DNA from 3 places in the Limnomicrobium aquaticum genome. Region 2 is predicted to be linked to each of the others. Evidence: predicted binding sites of a transcription regulator. Region 2 holds the regulator's gene; each other region holds the start of a gene.

Region 1 (2,264 bases), on a different contig from region 2:
GGAAAGAATGCCGAGGCCGGCGCCCTTGCCGCGTTCGACGGTCGCGTCGGCACCCTTGCCGGAATAGGTGTATTCACGCATGCCGAGGAAGGTGAAATTGTCGGCGCGGAGCCAGTCGAGGAAGGCGAGCGATTCTTCCTTTTCGCGGCGTTTGCCGTCCTGTGCGCGAATGCCGGCGACCGCGTGATCGAGCGTGGCGACCATGTCGCGCCAATCGCGCACCGACAGGTGAACCTGTTCGAGAACGTATTCTATGCGTTTGACAAGTGCCTTTGCCGCGTCCGGTGCGACGCGCGTCAGATGGATCTGCATGTGGCTGACGCGGCTTTCTGGATCGCTGCCGTCGTCACTGACGTGAAGGCGGGGCTCCTTGCCTTCTTCCACGATCAGGATTGGGTGGACCACCATGAAGATATCGCGATGCGTGCTGGTCAGTTCGCCCATGACGGAATCGAACAGGAACGGCATGTTGCGATCGGTGATGGAAAGCACCGAGCAGGCGATACCCTCGGGCGCGATGGCGTCGACGGTCGCAACTGACACGCGTGCGCTCTTGCGGTCCCAACCAGCAATTTCGGCCGCCGCATGCGCGCTGCCGGCCACCAGCATTTCGGCGCTATAGGCTTCGATATCATCCGCGCTTGCGCGGCCGTAGAGCAGTAACGGGTCGATGATGGCGGCCTTGGCAGACTTCGCGGTCTTGCGGGCCGCCTCCAGAACCTTGTCGCGTTTGGGGTTGCTGCGGCCTGCCATGAAACGTCCTCCCGGTGATTTGCGCGGAACAATATCAGAAATCCTGGATTTTTTGAGCTGAATGTGAAAATCGCTCAAATTTGTAATTTTCAGACGGTTTTTACTCCAATTTCATGACATTTCTGGCGATTCCGCTGTCGTTTTCAGCATTTTTGCGTTCGGTCCCGCACTTTTTGCCGGATTTGCAATAAAGTGGAAACGTTGACATGAGACGTCAGGCGGGTGAACACAAAAGCCCTGAAGCAGAGGTGCGCGTTTGGACCAGCAGAAGACAATCCTGTCGATTTCGAGCCATGTCATGCGCGGCGGCGTGGGCAATCGGGCTGGTGTTTTCGCGCTGGAATCGCGCGGGCACGCGGTCTGGTCTGTCCCCACCGTCATTCTGCCCTGGCACCCTGGCCACGGACGCTCGACACGCATCGCGGTGGAGACGACGGCTTTTGCAAGCGCGCTTGCGGATCTGAAAGGATCGAAGTGGCGGGGCGAGGTTCGCGCCGCCATGACCGGCTATTTTGCCGATGCGGGGCAGGTGCATGCTGCGGCCGAACTCATTCGTGCGTTGAAGGCGGACGATCCGTCGTTTCTCTATCTCTGCGATCCAGTGATTGGCGACGCGGGCGGACTTTACGTTGCCGGGCCTGTTGCTGCCGCCATTCGTGACGAGTTGATGCCGCTGGCCGATCTCGCGACGCCCAACCGCTTCGAGCTTGGCTGGCTGGCTGATGCTTCGGTTGATGACAATGCGGGCATTGTGGCAGCCGCGCGGCGCACCGGCATTGCCCGTGTTGTGTCCACGTCGGCGCACGCCATGATGAAGGGTGCGATCGCCAATCTCCTCATTGACGGCGACAGGCAGGTGCTGGCCGAGCATCAGGCGCTGGAACACGCGCCCAATGGGCTGGGCGATCTGTTTTCTGCACTTCTCCTGTCGCATGTTGTCGAAGGCCGATCGGCGGAAGAGGCGCTTCGCCTGTCCACCTCCAGCGTCTTCGAGATTGCCGCGCGCTCGATCCGTGCCGGTGCCGATGAACTTCTGCTGCAAGTCGAGGCAGCGTCACTCAAGACGCCAATGGCAAGCGTTGCCATCCGGCATCTGGTGAGCCCTTCCTCTGGCCGCAAGCGCGCTGCCGTGATAGCCCCGCTCGATAACGAGCCCGCGCCTTGATTGACGTTTGCTGCAGATGCTAAGGAAGACTGGCTTCAGTCCAGCAAAGGCGGGTCCCCCTTGGCGCAGTTTCCTGACGAACTTCTGAACGGCTATCGCAACTTCATGAACGGCCGCTATGTCGAAGAGAGCGACCGCTACCAGAGTCTCGCGAAGGAAGGGCAGAAGCCGAAGGCGATGGTTGTCGCCTGCTGCGATTCCCGTGCCGCCCCCGAAACGATCTTCGACTGCGGGCCGGGTGAGCTTTTCGTTGTGCGCAACGTTGCCAATCTCGTGCCGCCCTATGAACCCGACGGGAACTACCACTCCACGTCGGCGGCTCTCGAATTTGCGGTGCAGGGCCTGA
Region 2 (2,264 bases):
TATCATGCGCGGCTTGCCTACCAGCCGTCCGCCGAGCGCCGCCGCGCCGGCCGCTGATGTCAGACAGACAGCACAAAATGAAACGGGCCCCGAAAGGGGCCCGCTGCGTTTTGGGGGAGGGGGTGGGAACCGGGAGGGAATTCGGTACCGATCCGAGGGATCAGAGACGATCAGTCACGTTCTTAATGGCGTCCTTGGCATTGCCCTTGGCGGTCTGGACCTTGCCCTTGACCTCCTGCGCGGCGCCCTTGGCGCGCATTTCGTCGTCGCCGACAGCCTTACCTACGGCCTGCTTGGCCTTGCCGGCGAGTTCGTTGGCCTTGCCGGAAATCTTGTCAGTCGTGCTGCTCATGAGCGTTTCTCCTTGTATCGGAACAAACACATTCCGTTTGCGTCGGGAGAACGTCTGAACCCGGATCGGGTTCCCGCCACATCGAAAAATAGCGATGTGAAATGCACGAAACAAAGCAAGGCCGCGGCTCATCAAGCCGCGGCCTTGCTTCAAAATAACGTCTCAGCCTTCCATCGAATAGCCCGCACCGCGAACGGTGCGGATGACGTCCGGCATGTTGGAGAAGTTCAGCGCCTTGCGCAGACGGCCGATATGGACGTCAACCGTGCGTTCATCGACATAGATGTCGTGACCCCAGACGCCGTCCAGAAGCTGCGAGCGCGAGAAGACGCGGCCGGGTGACGACATGAAGAATTCCAGCAGGCGGAATTCCGTCGGACCGAGACGAACTTCGCGCGAGCGGCGATGAACGCGATGGCTGTCCCGATCCAGTTCGATATCGCCGCATTTCAACTGCGAGGAAACGACTTCCGGCTTGGCGCGGCGAAGCATCGCCTTGACACGGGCCATCAGCTCCGGCGTGGAAAAGGGCTTCACAACATAGTCGTCAGCCCCGGTCGAGAGACCGCGAATTCGCTCACTTTCCTCGCCGCGCGCCGTCAGCATGATGATCGGCAGCCGCTCGGTCGTCGGTCTGGCGCGCAGGCGCCGGCAAAGTTCGATACCCGGCACGCCCGGCAGCATCCAGTCGAGGATAACGAGATCCGGCACCTGCTCCTGCAAGCGGATATCCGCCTCGTCGCCGCGCAGGATCGTCTCGACCTCGTAGCCTTCGGCTTCCAGATTATAACGGAGGAGGACGCTCAGCGCCTCCTCGTCTTCGACCACCGTGATTTTCGGCTGCATGACGTTCTACCGCTTTCAGCCCTGAACCGTCATCGTGGCGGTGTTGTCGTCCTTTGGGCGCTCGCCGTCGGGCTGTGTGCCGGTCGTCATGTAGTAGATCGTCTCGGCAATGTTCGTGGCATGGTCTCCGATGCGCTCGATGTTCTTGGCGCAGAAGAGAAGATGCGTGCAGGATGTGATGTTGCGCGGATCTTCCATCATGTAGGTCAGAAGCTCGCGGAAGAGCGACGTGTACATTGCGTCGATTTCCTCGTCGCGGTCGCGGATCGACTGCGCCTTCTCGGCCGAGCGCGTCGTGTAGACGTCGAGAACGTCCTTGAGCTGGGCAAGAGCCAGTTCGGAAAGGTGTTCCATGCCGCGGGCCAGCGCGCGCGGAACGCCGCTCTGCTGGACGGCGATGACGCGCTTGGCCGTGTTCTTGCCGAGGTCGCCGACGCGTTCCAGGTCGGAGGCGATGCGGATCGAGCCCATGATTTCGCGCAGGTCGTTGGCGACCGGCTGGCGGCGGGCAATCGTCAGGATCGCCTTGTCAGTGATTTCGCGCTCGGCGGCGTCGAGAATGGCGTCGTCGGAGATCACGCGCTGCGCCAGCGCCGCATCGGCGTTGACCAGTGCGCGAACGGCATCCGCTGCCATCTGCTCGGCCATGCCGCCCATTTCCGCGATCCGGCGGCTGAGAAAACGCAGTTCCTCGTCATAGGCGGTCATAATGTGGGATTGGGTCATGTCGGGCCTCTTCGATCAGCCGTTGCGCGTTCATGCTCGGCCGCACCATGACAATGGCGCGACGCATTCAGTCTGGATGCGCTTTCCTAGCGCCACCCGCCAATGCTTTTATGACACTTTGGCAAAAGATTTGTGACAAATTATACGACTGAATTCACTCGTTTATTTTAAACGTGTGGAGGGCAATGATCATACCTGTCGTCAAAATCTGACCGTGAATACCGATCCCTTGCCCATTTCCGACTTCACGATGAGGCGGGCGCGATGCCGTGTCAGGATATGCTTGACGATGGCAAGCCCCAGCCCGGTTCCTTTTTTGGAACGGCTGGCTTCGACGTTC
Region 3 (2,264 bases), on a different contig from region 2:
CGGTTGCGACGTCGCCCCCCTTCAGCGCATCGCCGACAATGCGTGCCCGCTCGGCTGCATTTTCAATGTCCGGCGCAATCAGCACGAGGCGGCAGCGATATCTGATATTCGACATGGTGTAGCGCAATCCTTTGGGCGTCCGGCCCTCGCGGGCATCGGGATGTTTCGTGGCAAGACTGCGGGCCGTGGGGCCCCGCCTCGCGGCACGTCCTCGATGATCTCATATACAAGCTTCGCTTCGGTCGCAAAGGGCTCATTGCGTCGCGCGACGACTCAAGCTTATACTGCAACTGCTCACGAAGTGAGCGTGCGGACTAAGAAAGATGCAAGTCTCTCTAAACGTGTCACTTTATTTGTTTGCACTGCACAAAGTCACTTGCCCGTTGGTCAGCTTTATTTTAGGGTCCGCGCATGTCGAAGCCCGATGCATTTTCAGCGATTTCCGATCCGAACAGGCGCTACCTGCTTGAAGAGCTGCGCCGAACCCCGCGCACGGTCAACGAACTGGCGGAAGGCTTGCCCATCAGCCGGCCGGCTGTTTCCCAGCACCTCAAGGCGTTGCTCGACAGCGATCTCGTGAAAGTGACGGCGAAGGGAACCAAGCGGATCTATTCGATCAACGCGCAAGGGTTCAACAAGCTCAATCTGTGGCTCGATCAGTTCTGGGCGTGAAGCGGCAGGACGGTTGTGGCGAACGATCATACACATCAAAAATAAAGCCACCGGAACCGCTATGCCACAAGGCATTTTCAGGGTTCCGATGGCGTTTGCTTTCAGAGGCCGGTCTCACTGCATGACTTTCATGCCGGCCTCTGTTTCGGTTCTATTCGCCTTTCAGGCGAAGGATGAATGCTTGTGTCAATGAACGGATGAGCGAATACGCTCGATTTCATCCTTAATGCGCAACTTGCGCCGCTTGATTTCCCGGATCTTCGTGGCATCTGTTGAGGGCTGGTTCATCGCTGAGTGGAGTTCCTCCTCAAGATCTCCGTGTCTCTTGGTAAGCGTTGCAAGATGAGCCTCGATGTTCATGCGGCACGTCCTTCCTTCCCTAGTGGCCCGCACCCTGTATCGCCTCAGGGTACCCCAAGCCGTAACACCCGAAAGTGTGTCACAGAATTGTAATCTTGTCGAAGGCGAAATCGTGGCGAGGGATAACTTCCCGTAAACGCATTTTTTGTGATAGGAGCGGCGGGCGCAAAATTTGTGTATGATGTTAAGGCGCTACAGAACGGGGAATGGGGATGGCAGACCAGGATCAGGCAGAACTGCGGATGTCGGCCGCGAAGCTCAGGCAGGAGCATGAAGATTACGACGCCGCGATCAATGCCATGATCAAAGTTGGCTGCGACGCGCTTCGCGTGCAGCGCATGAAAAAGAAAAAGCTGGCGATCAAGGACACGCTGACCAAGATCGAGGACCAGATCATCCCGGACATCATCGCCTGAGATGGAGCACGACATGACCTATGCCGGCCCACCGCCTGTCGCCATCATTATGGGCAGCCAGTCTGACTGGGAGACCATGAAGAATGCTGCCGATACGCTCGACATGCTTGGAATCCCCTACGAATCCCGGATCATTTCGGCACATCGGACGCCGGATCGGCTTGTGTCCTTCGCCAAGGGCGCGCGCGAAGAGGGCTTCAAGGTCATCATCGCCGGTGCCGGTGGCGCTGCCCATCTGCCGGGCATGGCCGCTGCCATGACGCCGCTCCCGGTTTTTGGCGTTCCTGTTCAGTCCAAGGCGCTGTCGGGTCAGGACAGTCTTCTGTCCATCGTGCAGATGCCGGCAGGCATTCCCGTGGGCACGCTGGCTATCGGTAGGGCCGGTGCGGTCAATGCTGCGCTGCTTGCTGCAGCCGTGCTGGCGCTGATGGATGAGGATATCGCGCTGAAGCTCGACGACTACCGCGCCAGACAAACTGCCTCGGTCGCAGACTACCCTGTGGATAATAGCTAATGCCTATGAAGACGATCGGCATCATCGGCGGCGGTCAGCTCGGCCGCATGCTGGCCATGGCCGCCGCCCGCCTCAATTTCAGGACCGTCATTCTGGAACCGCAGCCCGATTGCCCGGCCGCGCAGGTCGCCAACCGGCAGATCGTCGGGGCTTATGACAATCCGCATGCGCTGGCCGAACTGGCGGATGCCTGCGATATCGTGACCTACGAGTTCGAGAACGTTCCCGTCGATGCCGCCGAGACGCTGGCGGCTTCGCGACCGGTCTATCCGCCGCCGCGGGCACTGGAGGTTTCGCAGGAC

The links. The regulator PhoB, encoded in region 2, activates phosphate uptake and scavenging genes when phosphate is short. The targets are predictions, from matches to a motif close to TGTCATNNANCTGTCAT.
Region 1: the regulator PhoB is predicted to act here: its motif matches at 856-872, upstream of ABID16_RS19010 (NAD-glutamate dehydrogenase).
Region 3: the regulator PhoB is predicted to act here: its motif matches at 1,110-1,126, upstream of ABID16_RS14840 (YdcH family protein).

The regions. Positions count from the first base shown of each region.
Region 1 covers NZ_JBEPMB010000007.1:186,371-188,634, reverse strand. Annotated here, with positions in the region: gene ABID16_RS19010 (NAD-glutamate dehydrogenase) at 1-753, opposite strand, end outside; gene pdxY (pyridoxal kinase) at 1,010-1,918, shown strand; gene ABID16_RS19000 (carbonic anhydrase) at 2,024-2,264, shown strand, end outside.
Region 2 covers NZ_JBEPMB010000002.1:309,819-312,082, forward strand. Annotated here, with positions in the region: gene ABID16_RS10110 (GcrA family cell cycle regulator) at 1-57, shown strand, start outside; gene ABID16_RS10115 (CsbD family protein) at 161-352, opposite strand; gene phoB (phosphate regulon transcriptional regulator PhoB) at 515-1,198, opposite strand; gene phoU (phosphate signaling complex protein PhoU) at 1,214-1,924, opposite strand; gene phoR (phosphate regulon sensor histidine kinase PhoR) at 2,126-2,264, opposite strand, start outside.
Region 3 covers NZ_JBEPMB010000004.1:273,490-275,753, forward strand. Annotated here, with positions in the region: gene ABID16_RS14830 (thiamine phosphate synthase) at 1-115, opposite strand, end outside; gene ABID16_RS14835 (ArsR/SmtB family transcription factor) at 412-672, shown strand; gene ABID16_RS14840 (YdcH family protein) at 859-1,032, opposite strand; gene ABID16_RS14845 (YdcH family protein) at 1,245-1,448, shown strand; gene purE (5-(carboxyamino)imidazole ribonucleotide mutase) at 1,462-1,962, shown strand; gene ABID16_RS14855 (5-(carboxyamino)imidazole ribonucleotide synthase) at 1,962-2,264, shown strand, end outside.